3 regions of the Sphingobacterium ginsenosidimutans genome follow, and region 1 is predicted to be linked to each of the others. Evidence: riboswitches for the same ligand, from Rfam matches in the RefSeq annotation. Region 1 holds a riboswitch; each other region holds the start of a gene.
The links. A riboswitch is a leader RNA that binds a small molecule or an ion and turns the genes downstream of it on or off. The one in region 1 is predicted to bind S-adenosylmethionine.
Positions count from the first base shown of each region.

Region 2: linked by a shared signal. The riboswitch ahead of ABFX33_RS07770 (5-oxoprolinase) and the one ahead of ABFX33_RS22020 (methylenetetrahydrofolate reductase) in region 1 are both predicted to bind S-adenosylmethionine.
Region 3: linked by a shared signal. The riboswitch ahead of metE (5-methyltetrahydropteroyltriglutamate--homocysteine S-methyltransferase) and the one ahead of ABFX33_RS22020 (methylenetetrahydrofolate reductase) in region 1 are both predicted to bind S-adenosylmethionine.

Region 1 covers NZ_BAAAZK010000008.1:390,869-396,792, reverse strand. Annotated here, with positions in the region: gene rimM (ribosome maturation factor RimM) at 1-331, shown strand, start outside; gene ABFX33_RS22025 (hypothetical protein) at 604-1,455, shown strand; SAM riboswitch class I at 1,558-1,660, shown strand; gene ABFX33_RS22020 (methylenetetrahydrofolate reductase) at 1,732-2,688, shown strand; gene ABFX33_RS22015 (glycosyltransferase family 117 protein) at 2,993-5,924, shown strand, end outside.
Region 2 covers NZ_BAAAZK010000002.1:1,869,543-1,875,466, reverse strand. Annotated here, with positions in the region: gene ABFX33_RS07775 (glycoside hydrolase family 95 protein) at 1-864, shown strand, start outside; gene ABFX33_RS07770 (5-oxoprolinase) at 1,025-1,291, opposite strand; SAM-I-IV-variant riboswitch at 1,359-1,452, opposite strand; gene ABFX33_RS07765 (DUF3050 domain-containing protein) at 1,663-2,427, shown strand; gene ABFX33_RS07760 (N-acetylmuramoyl-L-alanine amidase) at 2,488-3,957, opposite strand; gene ABFX33_RS07755 (BlaI/MecI/CopY family transcriptional regulator) at 3,950-4,321, opposite strand; gene ABFX33_RS07750 (serine hydrolase domain-containing protein) at 4,424-5,716, opposite strand; gene ABFX33_RS07745 (TolC family protein) at 5,899-5,924, shown strand, end outside.
Region 3 covers NZ_BAAAZK010000010.1:247,147-253,070, forward strand. Annotated here, with positions in the region: gene ABFX33_RS25985 (single-stranded DNA-binding protein) at 1-193, opposite strand, end outside; gene ABFX33_RS25990 (hypothetical protein) at 380-739, shown strand; gene ABFX33_RS25995 (helix-turn-helix domain-containing protein) at 884-1,465, opposite strand; gene ABFX33_RS26000 (tetratricopeptide repeat protein) at 1,886-2,392, shown strand; gene metE (5-methyltetrahydropteroyltriglutamate--homocysteine S-methyltransferase) at 2,483-4,795, opposite strand; SAM riboswitch class I at 4,872-4,975, opposite strand; gene ABFX33_RS26010 (response regulator transcription factor) at 5,128-5,817, opposite strand; gene ABFX33_RS26015 (ATP-binding protein) at 5,872-5,924, opposite strand, start outside.

The DNA.
Region 1 (5,924 bases):
GACATTTGAAGATGTTGATCATATCGACAAGGCACAGGTGCTTGTTCACAAAAAGGTTTATCTACCCAATGATAAAATGCCAGAACGGGATCCCGATGATTTTAGATATACGGATTTAATCGGATTTTTGGTGATCGATGAAACCCATGGTGAACTGGGGGAAATTACGGATGTACAGGAATTTCCACAGCAATTCGTCGCGACAGTTGATATGAATGGTAAAGAATTGATGTTCCCCCTATCCGATGATTTAATCGTTGGCATAGATGGTGAAGAGGAGATTATTGAAGTAGAATTGCCTGAAGGACTAGTCGATCTTTATAAAGAATAAAAGTGGACGGACCTCTCGTAAATTATCCCTGATTGCAAATCGGGATTTACTTTAGAGCATCGTTCTTAATTCCCATAAATTTGAATGAAAAAGGTCTAAGTTCGTAAAGGAATTTAGACCTTTTTCGATTCAATAAGTTGAGGTTTTAAATCATATTTCGCTTCATCTGACAAAATTTTTGTTTTGGGACAGTCAGGGATCTCTTACTCTGATGGATTTTGTTTAAATTGGTACTGAATAATCAATATATTGACCACTATAAACGATCTGTCTTGAAACTATTACTGCTAATTATTTCAACGATATTCTTATCCTCTTGTGCTTTCTTTGGGAAGAACAAAGAATTTCCGATCGGAAATTATCAAGTTATTTGCGGTTATACCAATGACGGCTACCTAGAGGCCAAAGCTAAGGATCCGCTAAATATTGAACCTGATGCATATTGCGATCATCCGCTTCATTATCGTTCTTTTCTCTCCCTTCGGGATAAGGGACAATTTGTCCTTGCGATAGGTGATATCTTGCTCTATGGCAGATATAGATTTGAAGGGAATAAAATTGAATTGGTGGATGATAAAAAGGGAACCATCTCTTTGGATATAATTCAAGTAAAAAAGAATTTCATACAATTGAAAGGTGATTTCTCCCAATTCAATTCAGCCCATTTGCCAAATACGGAACGGTTGTTTCTCAATTTCGAATTAGACAAAACACCACTTCGCGAGCAGCCTAGTAAATTTGATAGTGTAGTCAATCTTTGGCGTAATATTCCGACAAGTGCTGAAAATGATCAAGAGGTAAAGGCCCGCGCATTAAACTTTTTAGATTATTCTATAGCATACTTTCAGCACATCTCAAATTCTGGCGTCCATAGTGATTATAAGATAGATGGGGTTGAATCTCCAATTACTTATGCGCAAAATGGCATTGTATTAAAACAATGGGAAGATGTTCCTGTCTCATGGAAAGAGCTGTTTTACAATGAGGAGAATGCATTGGTTGCCTATAAATATTTAATGGATGGGTTTAATTATGGAGAGAAGGAGAAATATAGTGTCTCTGGCTTACTGCTGATCACATTCTATTTAAAGAATCTACGTAATTCTCTTTCAACTTTGAAATAATTTGTATGGGAAGATCTGGAAAAAAGACAGCTTTGTTACTATAATTTATAGCTTTTCGAAAAAATGTTTTTGTTGTTTGATTTTTTAAGACGATATTAGCAACGCTTATAGAGAAAGGCCGAGGGACTAGACCCAGTGAAGCCTTAGCAACCTGTATTGTTCAAGGTGCTAAATTCTACCCTGCTCCATGTGGGAAAGATAAGTTACATGCAGATAGACATATCCTCGACTTGTGCGTTTCGATGTAAGCCAACCCAAACTTAAAACAGTTTTTTAATGAAGATTATCGACCATATCCAGAATGCTAAAGGAAAAACATTGTTTTCTTTTGAGCTATTGCCTCCTGCAAAGGGACAGGGCATCCAAAGTATTTTTAAGACAATGGATGAACTGATGGAATTTAAACCGCCCTTTATTGATGTAACCTATCATCGGGAAGATTATATCTATAAGGAACATGCAAGCGGGCTGTTGGAACGTGTATCTTATCGTAAGCGACCAGGAACGGTGGCGATCTGTGCTGCGATCATGAATAAGTATAAAGTGGACGCAGTGCCCCATCTGATATGTGGTGGCTTTACCAAAGAGGAAACTGAAAATGCCTTGATCGACTTAAATTTCTTGGGTATCGATAACGTATTGGTATTACGAGGTGATGCACGCAAAGGAGATGCTGATTTTATTCCAAGTGAAGGCGGACATGCTTTTGCAACGGATCTATTGCAACAGGTAACGGATATGAATAAAGGAAAGTATCTTCACGAAGATATTATCACATCTGAAAAAACCGATTTTTGTATCGGTGTCGCAGGATATCCGGAGAAGCATTTTGAATCTCCTAATTTCAATACTGATTTTAAATATCTGAAGCAAAAAGTGGATATGGGTGCTGAGTTTATTGTAACTCAGATGTTCTTTAACGTGGAGAAATATAAGGAATTTGTGACCAAATGCCGGGACAATGGAATCCATGTGCCTATCATTCCGGGACTCAAACCATTGACGACCAAAAAGCAACTGGTTACTTTGCCAAGAATTTTCCACCTGGATATTCCTGAGGAATTGAGTGATGCTGTCGCAGCATGTAAAACCAATGCTGATGTAAGGCAAGTAGGTGAAGAATGGCTTGTGCAACAATGTCAGGAGCTGATAAAATTTGGTGCTCCAGTATTGCACTTTTATACCATGAGTAATCCTGGGCCAACGAAAAAGATTGTCGAGAAGTTAGCCTAAAAAATACAAGAGGAGCGAGGGAAAACCCCTCGCTTTTTTATTACTTCTATCGACGGTATACTGCTTTGTACTTGTGAATTGAATCCTCTTTTATTCCATGGCCATATGCAGCTTTTGAGATGAAGTTTGCCATTACCCCTGCTTTCAAAACCAGCATTTCTCTTTTCACTATAGAAGTGCTCTCTTTCAAAAAATATTTTTTGTTAAACAGTAGTGTTAAATAGTGTTAATTAACATTTTTAAATCGAGATAACTATTTAATTTGAGGTACTAAAAGGAACTAAGATATAGACCAATTGTCCTTATGACGTATAATAAATTAAACTCGCTATTTGGTTTGGCCTGTGGCCTCATTGCTACTGTTGTCTACATTGCTACTGTTGAAAAGACCGTGAGCTGGTGGGATTGTGGTGAATTTATCGCCTGCGCGTACAAACTTGAGGTGGCACATCAACCTGGTGCCCCGCTATTTCTACTTATTCAGAATGTTTTTTCCAATCTGGCTTTCGGTAATACAGGGCAAGTCGCTTACTGGATGAATATTGGTTCGGCAGTCTGTAGTGGTCTGACGGTGACATTTTTGTTTTGGACAATTACAGCGATTGCCCGGAAGATTTTAAAGAAGCCACAGCAATCTGCTTTTTCTTACTATTTACAGATCTTTGGAGCGGGTGCAGTGGGGGCTATGGCCTTTAGTTTCAGTGATACCTTCTGGTATTCGGCCGTAGAATCCGAAGTGTATGCGATGTCCTCACTTTGTACTGCGGTGGTTTTCTGGGCGATTTTTAAATGGGAGGCGCGTGCGGACCAGGACGGAAGTGATCGCTGGCTGATTTTTATCGCTTTTGTCATGGGGCTTTCAATTGGAGTCCACCTATTAAATCTTTTGGCTATTCCGGCTATAGCCATGGTGGTGTATTTTAAAAGGACTTCAGAAATTAATTTTAAAGGCATTATAAAGGCATTTCTATTAGGAATATTAGTTCTTGCAGCAATCCTTTGGGGTGTTATTCAGTGGCTGATCGGTTTTGCTTCCAAAATAGATCTATTGTTTGTGAATTCTTTTGGACTGGGATTTGGTACAGGAATTCTTTTCCTATGCTTGCTTTTTGGTGTCACAATTGTATATGGTCTTTTTTATTCCCATAGAAAACGCAAGTATACATTAAATACAGCTTTATTGGTGTTTTGCTTTATTCTGTTTGGTTATAGTTCCTATACCATGGTGCTGATCCGTGGAAAGGCAAATCCATCCTTAAATAACAATGCGCCAGATAATGTCTTTTCGTTTTTAGGTTACTTAGGGCGAGAACAGTATACGCGGGAACCTCTGGTTAAAGGACCATACTATGATTCAAAGGCTGTGGATGTTCAAAGCAAAACCAGTTATCGGAAAGATGAATCCAATTATACAGCATTTACACAGGTTGATAAGTATGCATTTGATCGTGAAACATTTTTTCCACGTATCTATAGCCAGGATGAAAATCATCAAGCCTACTATAGAAGTTATCTCAAGTTAAAAGAGGGCGAAAGACCACAGTTCTCCGATAACTTTAAGTTTTTCTTTAATTTTCAATTGGGGGAAATGTATGCACGTTACTTCTTATGGAATTTTGTTGGCAGGCAGAATGACAAGCAAGGCTATGGATCCTATACGGAGGGGAATTGGCTCTCTGGAGTGAAAACGCTGGATAATTGGCGCCTTGGTGGGCAACATCATCTTTCGGAGTCACAGCAACATGATCCAAGCCGAAACACGTATTTTTTCTTGCCTTTGTTATTAGGGATAGCTGGAGCGATCTGGATGTACAAAAACAATAAACCCTATACTTTGGTATTGACCTTGCTGTTTGTTTTTACGGGTATAGCGATTGTTGTATATCTCAATCAGACACCACTGCAACCCCGTGAACGTGATTATGCTTATGCCGGATCTTTTTATGCTTTTGCGATCTGGATCGGACTGGGTACAATTGCACTCATGCGCTTTTTTAAACGGTTTCTCAGTAATCGCTATGCCATGGCTACGGGGTTATCTTTTGCGCTGTTGGGTGGGCCAATTATTCTGGCGCATCAGAATTGGGATGATCATAATCGTTCTGAGAAATCCTTGGCTCGGGATGTGGCCCGTAATTACCTAGAAACCTGTGCACCAAATGCAATCTTGTTTACCTATGGTGATCACGATACTTTTCCATTATGGTATCTGCAGGAAGTAGAAGGAGTTCGTCCAGATGTACGGATTGTTGTGCTGAGTTATTTAACGGGAGATTGGTATATGCAGCAGGCCAAGAAAGCAACTTATAAAGCTGCAGGACTTCCGATTGCGATTCCTGCGGAAAAAACAAAAAAGGGTATTCGTGATTATATCCCTTTTGTGGATAGACAGTTGAATGAAGCCGTGGATATCCAGCAGTTATTGCAGTTTGTTACTTCTGATGACCCTGATTATAAAGTACAGTTGAATTCGGGAAATCTGGAGAATTATTTTCCGACTAAGAAGGTCAAATTGGCCATTAACAAAGCCGAGATTTTGAAAAAGAATGCTGTGCCCGCTTATTTCCAGAATGCCGTCGTTTCAACAATGGAATGGGAAATCCCCGCTGACCACTTATCCCGATCGGATCTGACTTTGTTGTCCCTCCTTGAAAATAATCATTGGGATCGACCGATCTATTTTTCGAATATGCTCCCTAGTGATATTAAGTTGGGCTTGGACAAATACCTTGTCAACGAGGGCTTCGCTTCAAGGTTGATGCCCGTTGCTGCGACCAGTGAACAGCAGGCGCCTGCTGGCGAGATGGCAGCTTTGGTCAATGTGGAAGCCTTATATGATAATATCATGCATAAATACAATTGGGGGAATACCAAGAATGCAAAATATTTAGATACCGATTCCTTTCGCTTCTCAAGTATGTATGCACGGGATATTTTTGGAAAGACAGCACGGTTGCTATTGGAAAAAGGACAGCTTAAACAAGCTGGAGAAGTGGCCAAGAAAGCATACGACCAATTGCCTGATCGTGTATATGCGATGTCGGATGCGATTAATTATGTAGATATCATTGATAGCCTATATCGTTCCGGACAGGGATACCTGGCTGGAAATGTAGTCGATCGAAATTTGGACTATGTTTCACAAAATATGGAATATCTACATCAGCTGGTATTGGATAAGAAAAATTTAGGTTTTGAATGGAACGATATGCAGCTAGCACTTGACTCGGTCGATC
Region 2 (5,924 bases), on a different contig from region 1:
GCCAGCGCCCTGACTGAATACCCCGGTAAAGGTTGGTTGTTGACTTCGCCATCGGTATCTCCCGAAAATTCCTTTAAGCTTCCTAATGGCCACCAGGCAAACGTCACGATGGGACCAACGATAGATAATCAGATCGTACGCGAATTATTTGAAAATGTCATCCATGCGGCAGCATTATTAGGCAAACAATCGGATCCTTTTTTAACGAATGTTTCAGCGCAATTGAAACGCTTAGCACCGGCAGTGCAGCTAGCCAAAGATGGCCGTATCATGGAATGGATCGAAGATTATGAAGAAGTTGATCCGCAGCATCGGCATATCTCGCATTTGTATGGTTTGTATCCAGGCTATCTGATCCGTTATGACGAACATCCAGACTGGCAGCTAGCCGCTAAAAAGAGTCTGAATGTACGAGGAGATGATGGGCCGAGCTGGGCCATTGCCCATAAACTACTGTTTTGGACCAGATTGCATGAAGGCGAGCGTGCCTATAAATTATTTCGGCAGCTGATGACACCACGTGTCGATACACATATCAATTATGGCGCTGGGGGCGGTGTTTATGCAAATTTGTTAACTGCCGGGCCACCTTTCCAGATTGATGGTAATTTTGGTGGAGCAGCTGGTATCGCTGAGATGCTGGTGCAGTCGCATAAGGACAGTGTGTATCTCCTGCCAGCAATCCCTGAAGCCTGGAAAAAAGAAGGTCAGGTCAGGGGAATGCGCATCAAAGGAAATCATACCATAGACATGGAATGGAAAGATGGTAAAATACTGAATTATCAGATTTATTCACCCAAATCACAACAACTTCAGGTATGTATAGATCATAACTGGGTCGCCTATCATACAAAAGAAAAATAAAAGGATCCCTAGTCTGCAATTTTTGCAGGCCGGGGATCCTTTTGTCTTAAAAATCTCATTGCATAAACATGTGTTATTCACAATTACATGTAAATATGAAAAACAGAAAAGACAAGACGGTAGTCGGTGCTTTTACGCTGAAAGTGCTATGACTGCTGTCTTAAGATTGCAATGGAATCAATACATTGTGTTCCAAACGTACAGGGACATGCTTCACTGAGGTAAAACCGTCTTCCTTGGAAATGATGTTGGATAGATCCAGTCCTCTTTTGGAGAAAGTACTGAGCAGCGCTGTCCGAAAGGTCGCTTTGGCCGAGCCCCAACCCTGTCCCAAGATTGTATCGTTATTGAGCTGTATTAGTTCGTCTGTGGAATAGTAGCTGAATTTTTCCAGTAAGTGTTGGTAAAGATTTGTTGTTGTAGCCATACAATTTAAAAATTTAAAGGATTAAACCATAAACTGTATCCAGATCTTGTTGGGGAAAATAACCGTTGTATAACGTTTATTTTGGTCGAAACCCGTATTAATTTACCACCGCGGTGTCTACACTCGGTTGGTATTGCATCATGCAATTCTGAATACTCTACAAATATAGTAGATTATTTTTTAATATTAAAAATATTTTTGTTTTTTTGGTAATTGGGTGTGGATAAGAAGACTAAGGCCGGCAAAAGTGAGTTTGGGTTTTTGGCTGTGGTTTGGTTATGAAGTGGATAGCTTGCCCGATAATTTATCATGTTACTGTAATCTCGTCGAAAATACTTTAAAAAACAGAGATAAGACAATACTTTTGCGGCATGAATAGAATTGCGGAAATTAACGAATACATTGCTGCCGAACGCGAGGTATTATTGCAACACTCCTTGTATCCTAAAATCAAAACGATCAAGAATCTACGTTCTTTTACCGAAGGGCATGTGTACGCTGTATGGGATTTTATGTCTTTATTAAAAGCTTTGCAGATTAAATTGACCTGTACAACTTTGCCTTGGTTTGCAAGTGAGCATCCTTCGACACGCTATCTGATTAACGAAATTGTATTAGCGGAAGAATCCGACGAATATATTGATGGTCGCCGTTTGAGCCATTTTGAAATGTATCTGGACGCAATGAGTGAAATGGGGGCAGACCTGCACCTGGTTAACAAGTTTATCGTGAACGCCAAGAAATCCAAAAGTATTTTTGATGCCATTGCATTGACAACCTTGGATAAAAGGATCAAAGATTTTCTGAATTTTACTTTCGAATTGATCGAAGAGGGGGAGGTACATAAAATTGCTGCCGCTTTCACATTTGGTCGTGAGGATCTTATCCCGGGTATGTTTACCTCCATTTTGCAGGAGCTGAAAACCAACTTCCCTGAATCGAGCTTAGATAATTTTATCTACTATTTCCAACGTCATATTGATTTGGACGGTGATGAGCATGGCCCTTTGGCAATGCAGATGATCAGCGATCTGGCCAAAGAGGATGATGAGAAGTGGGAAGAAATGAAAATAGTCAGTAAAGAGGCGCTTCAAAAGCGCATTGAACTCTGGAACGCAATAGAAGATTCCCTATAGGGAATCTTCTATTGTTTGGCTTCTTTGTAAAAAGAATTGATCTGATAATTTTACGGAAAACTATTCCGACAGAGACCTTTTTAGGGCTTGGGTAAAAGCGCTGATAAATTGTGGATCCAATGTGTTGGAAAAGGTATTCATATTCCCTAAGCTAACAATGAGCGCTGGTATTTTTGCTCCCCGTAAGATCGCATGATTATGGCTTTCAACCGGTTTCTGCGTGCTTAATCCTTGATTTTTTAAATTTTGTGTGAGACGGAACGCAAGTTCTCGGCTTTGATCCTGTATCTTGGGTAGTTCAACAGCTTTTGGATACCGTAGGCCGATTGGCTGCTTGGCGTTTGAAGGATCAATGTCAAAATGAATTGAAATTAATGCGTCACCAGTAAAGGCCGCACGGTCTTTAAGCATCATAAATTCGTCTTTCGAATGGGTCAATACAACCTGAAAACCTTCTTTTTCAAGTTCATTTTGAATCATCTTACAAGCCTGTAAAGTGAGATCTTTCTCTTTGAGGCCCCTGCTGTTGGTGGCACCACTATCTTTGCCACCATGTCCCGGATCCAGAACAATGGTCTTTGCGCTATTTTTGACAGCGCTAGTAGTGGAGATCTTTTCTTTCGGAGGATCAATAAAAGAAAAAGAGACAATTAACACGAATATACAAGGAACAAACAGCAGATACTGATAACCTTTCGTGCGTGGTGATAGATTTCGCATCAACCTGTCGATGCGTTCTACCAGTTCATTTTGGTTTTTTAAAATTCTACTTTGCATATAATCTAATTGTTGATTTTGTTGTGTCATATTCAGCAGGAAGCTCGCATAATTGGTCTTTCCATAGTATTCAGCCACCGCTATATCGACCTGAAATTCATGTAGGCGATGCAGTTCTTTCCGAACCCAATAAATGGCGGGGTTTATCCAGAAGATGCAGCACATCAGCTCGATGTATAATTTGTCCCAGGCATGTCCTTTTAAAATATGCTGTGCCTCGTGGGCAAAGATGAGCTTGCCTTCGGGACTTTCAAGTGCGCTTTTATCCATAACGATATAATGAAAGATCGAACAATTATTGAAGCGATTAAACGGCGGGATTACTTTAATTCCCTGATGCTCCTGAAAATCCATCTTCTTTAAACAGCATACGAGCTTTAAGCTGCGATAAACTAATCGTGTCAGAAAGAAGATGGCGATCAATAAGTAAGCATAGGCGAGTATTTTTTTAAACTCCATTCGGTCCCATAGATTGAGCTGTTCTTCGGGTTCGATCAAAAAAGGGACATTGGAATAACCCAACTGCTCTTGCGACTGTATTTCCTGATTTGAATTTGTTTTGGAATCGATTAATTTGACATAATCGGTCTTAAATTTAAGAAGAGGAACCAGCGCACAAAAGCTCACCAACGCAATAAGCAAAAGCCGGTTCCAACGAAAAAATGAAAGCTGCCGAAAAGCCAGGACAAAGAGCGAGACTAAAATAAGTAAACTGATATTGGCCTCTATGCTATAGGAAAATAGGTTATTCATCTTCTTTACTTTTATTGATAATTTCCTTGATTTTCTCGATGTCTGTTTCGCTGATTTTTTGTTCCTTGACAATGAATGATACCAGATTTTCGACAGAATCATCAAAATACTTGTTCATGACACGCGAAAAGAAAAACTTTCGGTATTGCATCTTGGAGATCAGCGGATAATATTGGTAAGTCTTTCCATAGGAATTGAAACCCACATACCCTTTTTTCTCTAAAATCCGTACAATGGATGATATGGTATTATAAGGCGTTGTTTGTGTCGGATCCATATATTCAATAATATCTTTGACAAAAGCCTGCTTTAATTTCCATACAGCATGCATAACTTCTTCTTCTTTTTTTGTTAATTCTTCCATAGTTATAAAGCTATAACTTATTTTTCAGTTAATCAACTTATTTTTCAGTTTTAAAACTGAAAAATAAGTTGATTAACTATAATGTATTGATTATTAGTGGTTTCATTTTTTTAATAGGTAGTCGGCCACCGCCTGATAAGCGGGTAGGGAGTATCCATCGTTGGCTGAATTAGATGCCAGGGGATGAGAGGCAAATCGGACGATAACCATTTCTGCTTTGGGATCGATATAGACGGTCTGTCCATGGACGCCACGTGCACAGAAGGCTCCATCGGCATTATGGCTTACCCACCACATGTTTTTATAACTCCACTGCTTTAGATTGGTATAACCGGCTTTTGCGAAAGCAGCCTGGCTTCCGCCAGAGCGGATGGATTCAATTACTTCCTTCGCGAGGATCTGTTTTCCGTTAAAATAACCCTTATTGCGCACCATCTCACCAAACATGGCCATGTCGCGGAGGTTGGTCGTGAGTCCTCCGCCCGCAAAGCATATTCCAGCACCATCAATCAGATAGTAGGCATCAAAATTGGTTCCCAAGGGCTGCCAAATTTTTTCGGAAAGGACTTGTGACAAGGGCTTGTTTAATACCCGAGAAATTATCCAGCCCATAACGTCTGTATTGACTGTTTTATAGCCGAATGCGTCACCATGTTGACCTTTTTTCTTAACCGTCTTTAAGTAATCAAAGTAGTTTGCCGGTTCATCAGGACTTCGTTGGAAGTGGAAGGGATCTCCTGCTCTGGAGAAGGCCCATATTTCTGCTTTGGGGTCAGCATAGTCCTCACTGAACTCCAGGCCTGTTGTCATGTCCAGTACCTGACGTATTGTTGCATCGCCAAAGGCGGAATGTGCAAGTTCGGGAATGTAATCCCGGCAGTATTTGTTTTCATCCAAAACGCCTTCAGCAATCAGTTGAGCAGCTAGCGTGCCGGTTAATGTTTTGCTGACGGACATAGCAGCATGCCTGCCATTCTGGGTCAATGCACCAAAATATTTTTCGTAGATAATACGCCCTTTATGAAGAATAAGGATACCATCAGTATAATTTTTTAAAAGAGATTCCGCCCAACTGATAGACTTTTCATCTCCAAGAGGTTGAAAACTCAAAGCATCAATGGCGGAATCCTCAGCAGTGGAAAAAGAATAACGGTTGATGGGGTCGGAAGGGACGACTTTCGACGGAAAGAATTCACGCATATGGCAAACACTGTAACGCAATGCCGGAAACTTAAAAAATGTACCGTCCAATGCTGAAATAATTCGATCCTGTGGTGGCGGAAATCCCGTCATCCATCCCAGTTTGCTGGGATCAGAATCCACTGCGGATGGAAATTCTTGTGCCTGGCTCATTTGTATCAGAAGTAATGGAAGTAATAAGATAGCTTTTTTCATAATCAATCATAATCAATTTGGCATGTAAAAGATATAAGCGCGATAGCTACTGTGAATAGTATATAGGTATAATAAGCAAAGCGATCTTATTGTTTTCTTTCTTGCCTCTATTTTTGGCAGATTTCGATCTTTTATTTGAAATTGATCAAAAAATGTCTTTTTTACATAACATATTGGCGTTTGTGAAGAAATTCATTTTCCAATTAGT
Region 3 (5,924 bases), on a different contig from region 1:
TATTATTCTGCTTACCCCAAATGACAAGGGTATGCCATTGTACTTCTTCAACCCATTCACCCGCTTTGTTTTTGAAAAGATCATTTGTGGCAAGTCGTAAAACTGAGTAATTTGTCCCTGTTGAAGTGGTTTTGATGATAGGATCATTTCCTAAATGACCGATTAATTGTACTTTGTTACGTAATGTGCTCATTTTGTCTGATTTTTAAATGTTTCTAATAATTCTTATTTTAGTTATAGGCCATAACCTTTAATGGATGTGGAATGACCTTGAGCAAAGATGAAAAGGAGAGGAAATAATAATCGTCTGTTTACCATTTGTATTCGACTATAGTCGGTTGTAACCGTTTGTTGTCGTTTAAATTTCATATTAAACACTATGGAAAAAATCTGTTTGGAATGTGGGCAAAATATAAAGGGAAGATCGGATAAGCGCTTTTGTGATGACTCTTGCCGAAATGCATATAACAATAAACTGAATAGCGATCAAACTAATCTAGTACGCAATCTGAATAATATCCTGCGCAAGAACCGCCGTATTCTAATGGATGTACTAAACGGAGAGGGGAAAGGGATGATAAAGGTGCAAGGTGAAAAATTAAAGAGACTGGGTTTTGATTTCAAATTCCACACACATACATTTGCTAATAATAAAGGGCAAACCTATAAATTTATCTATGAGATGGGCTACCTCATGCTAGAAAATGACTGGGTATTGATTGTCCAAAAGAAGCCATGATAATACGCTATTTACGATTTCTTTTTCCTATTATCTCTTTTGGGAGAAGAGTTCTTCTGATTTTATAAAATCTATTCATACAGCTGTATTTCAGTATACATGAATCGTGAATTTCGGTTCGCGCCAGCTGAATACCAGTTAATCTTAACTTACATCGGCTCCTTTAATTCTAAAATAGTTTACTGCTGTGAAGATGATAATCACGAAGTAATAACATAGGGGGATTAGCAGAAAAAGCCAGCCTGTAAAGATGTAATTTAACGATGAAGGCAATCCAATTTTTAAAAAATCTGCTGCAAAAATATAACCTATAAAGGCGCCGAGAAATAAAAGACCGGTGGCATGTATGATGATTATCTTTTTTAGATGCTTGCTATATTGGGTATCTTTATTTTGCTTGGTGTAGCCCATAATCGCTGGGACCAACAGACCTAATAGCGGGTTGACTAGAAAAGTTAAGGAAGCTAGATAAAGTGCCTTTATACTTCCGCTTTGATTTTTGTCGATACTGATTTGATTTACATTTGGCATAATTAATTGTTCTAAAGGAATTTCTAAAATCTGACTGATTTGTCTTAAACTGAAACCACTGATCTCTTCTGTCCCCTTTTCGATTCGTTGTACTGTTCTTAGAGATAGGCCGGCTTGATTGGCGAGATCCTGTTGTGTCAGTCCTCTGAGCTTTCTAGATTGTTTGATGAGTTGATTTACTGTTTGACTTTCCATGAAACGAAAATGACTAAAAGGTTTATGATTTTAAAAAAAACGATATGACAATAATATGCCAATGATATAGCGTATTTGTAAGTTGTTAATAATCAAATATTTTGTAATTTGATAAATATTTTGAATCTTTGCAGCACAATAAGGTATTAATATAAAATAAAAAAACGGAAGAATATGTTTGCTATACTAAAAACCCCAGCTTCGTCCTTAAAGAAGAGTCTTGGGCATATTCTCCGGAATACCGCACTCTCTTAATCTTCTTTTCCGGACCACTTTTGGCATTTGTATATGACATCGGATTGTGATGTCTGTATTGCCACGCGATCATTTGAGATGATCTAACCGATAAAAGGAAATGGCATCTGTGTGGCTAGAGGTAGCCGCAAGAAGCTCAATACTCATGTAATGTTTAAAAAAACGATGAATTCAGTGAATAAATATGTTCTCCAGGCCTTGGATAATTATCCATATTATCTGGAGGATACGCTAGAATCCTTATCCTATGCCTTGTCATACGATGAATCCAATACCATGGCATTGTGCCTAATGGGGCGGGTTTATGCGGAGCAGCTGTTTGATTATGAACAGGCAAAGAAATATTTTCAGGAAGCTTTAAGCCACAATGTGCATGCTTTGGAGGTGTATCCTTATTTTATACAGACCCTGATAGACATGGGGGATTACGAAGCGGCAAAGAAAACCATCAAATATGCGTTGACATTGCCGGGGATGTCCCTGGCTGTAATCTGGATCAAGAAGGTGTTGCTACTTGAGAAATTAAAGAAATACAAAAAGGCTTTAAAAATCCTCAAAATGGCTAAATTGGATAATCTGAACAGCGATCTGTCCACGATCATAAAGTCTATTGAAGATCGGATTAAAGGAAAATTGGAAATGAATAAGACGGGCAAAAAGCGGAGTAAATAACAGACGAAGACGCTTGATGTCGGATAAAGTATTCAAAAAAAAGCCCAAGATGAAATTTCATCTTGGGCTTTTATCAATATAGTTTAAGAATTATTCTGCTCTTAAGATTTTCGCAGCTTCAACCATTGATTCTAAAGCGGCTTTAGTTTCAGGCCAAGCACGAGTTTTCAATCCACAGTCAGGGTTAACCCAAAGTTGTTCCGAAGGAACTACTGCTTTTGCTTTGCGCAATAGGTCTACCATCTCATCTTTGCTTGGTACGCGTGGTGAGTGGATATCGTATACACCAGGACCGATATCGTTCGGGTATTTGAAATCACCTGCAAAAGCATTCAATAATTTCATTTGTGAACGTGAAGTCTCAATTGTAATTACGTCTGCATCCATTGCTGCGATATCTTCGATCACGTTGTTAAACTCAGAGTAACACATGTGTGTGTGGATCTGTGTATCATCTTCAACATTGGATGAAGATACACGGAATGCACGTACAGCCCAGTTTAAGTAATCTTTTTGATCTGCTTTGCGCAATGGTAATCCCTCACGGATCGCTGGCTCATCGATCTGAATGATTTTGATACCTGCTTTTTCCAAAGCTTGTACTTCGTCTAAGATCGCCAATGCGATTTGGTAAGTTGTGGTTGAACGTGGTTGATCGTTACGTACGAAAGACCATTGTAAGATTGTTACAGGACCAGTCAACATTCCTTTAACCGGACGGTTTGTCAATGATTGAGCGTATGAAGACCAACGTACAGTCATATCTTCTGGACGGTATACATCTCCATAAATAATTGGAGGTTTCACACAACGTGAACCATAGGATTGTACCCAACCGTTTTGTGTAAATGCATATCCAGCTAGTTGCTCACCGAAGTATTCAACCATGTCATTACGTTCGAACTCACCGTGAACCAATACATCGATATCCAGTTGCTCTTGAAGACGGATTGTATTTTCAGTTTCTTCAGCAATTGCTTTATCGTACTCTTCCTGTGTGATCGATCCCTTTTTCAGATCAGCTCTCCATTTACGCACATCTTTTGTTTGTGGGAAAGAACCGATTGTTGTCGTAGGGAATGCTGGCAAGTTGAATTTCGCTTGTTGTGCCGCTTTACGGTCAGCAAAAACTGACGTACGTTTTGCATCATCATCAGTAATGTTGCTTGTACGTGTTTTAACTTCTGGTTTGTGGATCAACGGAGAAGTACGACGGCTTTCTGCTGCAGCTTTGTTTGCTTCGAAACGTTTTGTTGTTTCTGCATCAACTTCGCCTTCTGCTAAGACTGCTAGATCTTTTACCTCTGCTAATTTTTGTTTTGCGAATGCTAACCAGTTTTTAACTGCAGCAGGCAATGATTGCTCATTATGCTCATTATCTAAGTCAAAAGGAACATGCAGTAAAGAGGAAGAAGGAGCAATCCAAACGCGGTCTTTGCCTAATGCATCAACTGCTTGTTTGATTTTAACCAATGATTTTTCGTAATCGTTTTTCCAGATGTTACGGCCTTCAACAATACCTAAAGATAATGTCAATGAAGCTGGAACTTTAGCCAAAACGGTATCCAATTGGTTTTCTCCACGTACTAAATCCAAGTGTAATGCATGGATCGGTAAGTTAACCGCGATATCTTCGTTGTCTTTTAAAGCTTCGAAGTAAGTTGTCGCGATCAATTTGATGTTTTTGGCAGCAGCAGCCAATTTCTCGAACGTAGGTTGGTATAATGCTTTTACTTTTGCATCTAAATCCAAAGCCAAGAAAGGCTCGTCGATCTGAACATATTGTGCACCAGCTTCTGCCAATTTAGACAAGATTTGCTCATATACAGGAACTAATTTGTCCAATAGGTCGATACGGTCGAAACCAGCTTCTTTTTCTTTACCGATCAAAAGGTAAGTGATTGGGCCTAATAAAACAGGTTTTGTCTCAATACCCAATGATTTTGCCTCGTTGTATTCATTTAAGAATTTCTCAGAAGTCAATTTGAACTCTTGATCTTTTGTGAATTCAGGAACCATATAGTGGTAGTTGGTATCTAACCACTTGGTCATTTCCATTGCAGTAACATCGATTCCTTCTTGTTGGAAACCGCGTGCCATTGCAAAATATAAGTCTAAGCTGTAGTTGTTGTCTACTTTATTCAATAAAGAATGGTAACGAGCAGGAATTGCACCAACGGTAAGGGTTAAATCCAATACTTGATCGTAAAAAGAGAAGTCGTTGGAAGGGATCAAATCTATTCCAGCATCTTTTTGTGTTTTCCAATTGCCTTCACGAATTTTTTTTGCTGTGTCCAATAATTCCTCAACAGAAGATTTTTTAGCCCAATAGGCCTCATTGGCTTTTTTCAATTCGCGGAACGCGCCCACACGAGGGTAACCTAAATTGTTAGTCAATAACATAATAATGTTTTTAATATTTCTTTTCAACTATATTTCTTGCTAGAGAGAGAAGGACACACTAGAATTCGGTGACTTCGGCTTATCATTCCCATATCAAGTAGGGTAGAATTTAGCACCTTGTCAAGGGACAGGTTGCTAAGGCTTCATCGGGTCTATTCCCTCTGCCTTTCTCTATAAGCGATGCTAAGTTAGAACATTTCTTTTTGATATGCAAATTTTTTATAAAAGTGCACCTATTTTTTTTATTCTACTAAGGATAGAAATGTTTTATTTCTTTCTTTTCATTGGAAAGGAGGGTGAAATCACGCATTGGTATCTCACCCTCTATGCCTTTAACTCACCAGGAGTTTGTAACCTTTACCGTGGACATTGACGATTTCAACCTTGCTGTCTTCTCTTAGGTATTTACGAAGTTTACTCAGGAATACGTCCATACTTCTACCTGTGAAGTAATTGTCGTCATGCCATATTTTTAATAAAGCTTCTTCCCGGGTCAATACATCATTCTTTTTTAAACAAAGTAGGCGAAGCAATTCAGCCTCTTTTGTCGATAGTTTTTGCATTTGACCCTTGTAGGAAATCTGCTGACTCGTATAATCGAAGAAGTAATCTCCAATTTCAAACTTATCTGCAACTACTTCATCCTCTTTATCTCTGACACTCCGTTTCAATAAAGCATTTATCCGAAGAAGTAATTCCTCAACACGGAAAGGTTTTGTGATGTAATCATCGCCACCCAATTCAAACGCTTCTGTCTTGTCCTCCATCATGCCTTTTGCAGTGGCGAAGATAATCGGTACGGTGCTATTTGTTTTTCTGATCTCACGGCCCACGGTAAAACCGTCTTTTTTTGGCATCATGACATCGAAAATGCATAAATCATAATCATTTTTTTTGAACTGAGAAACGGCTTCATCCCCGTCAATACAGAGCGTAACGTCAAATTTTCCCTTTAATTCGAGATAGTCCTTTAAAAGATCCCCCAAATTGGGATCATCCTCTGCTAATAATATCTTTTGCATAATGAATCTATTAATTTTCACTAATGTTCCCTGAATATACAAAAAAGGAACGTGTTATTTTTTTACGGGCAAAATTACTTCAAAGGTTGTGCCCTTATCTTTCTCAC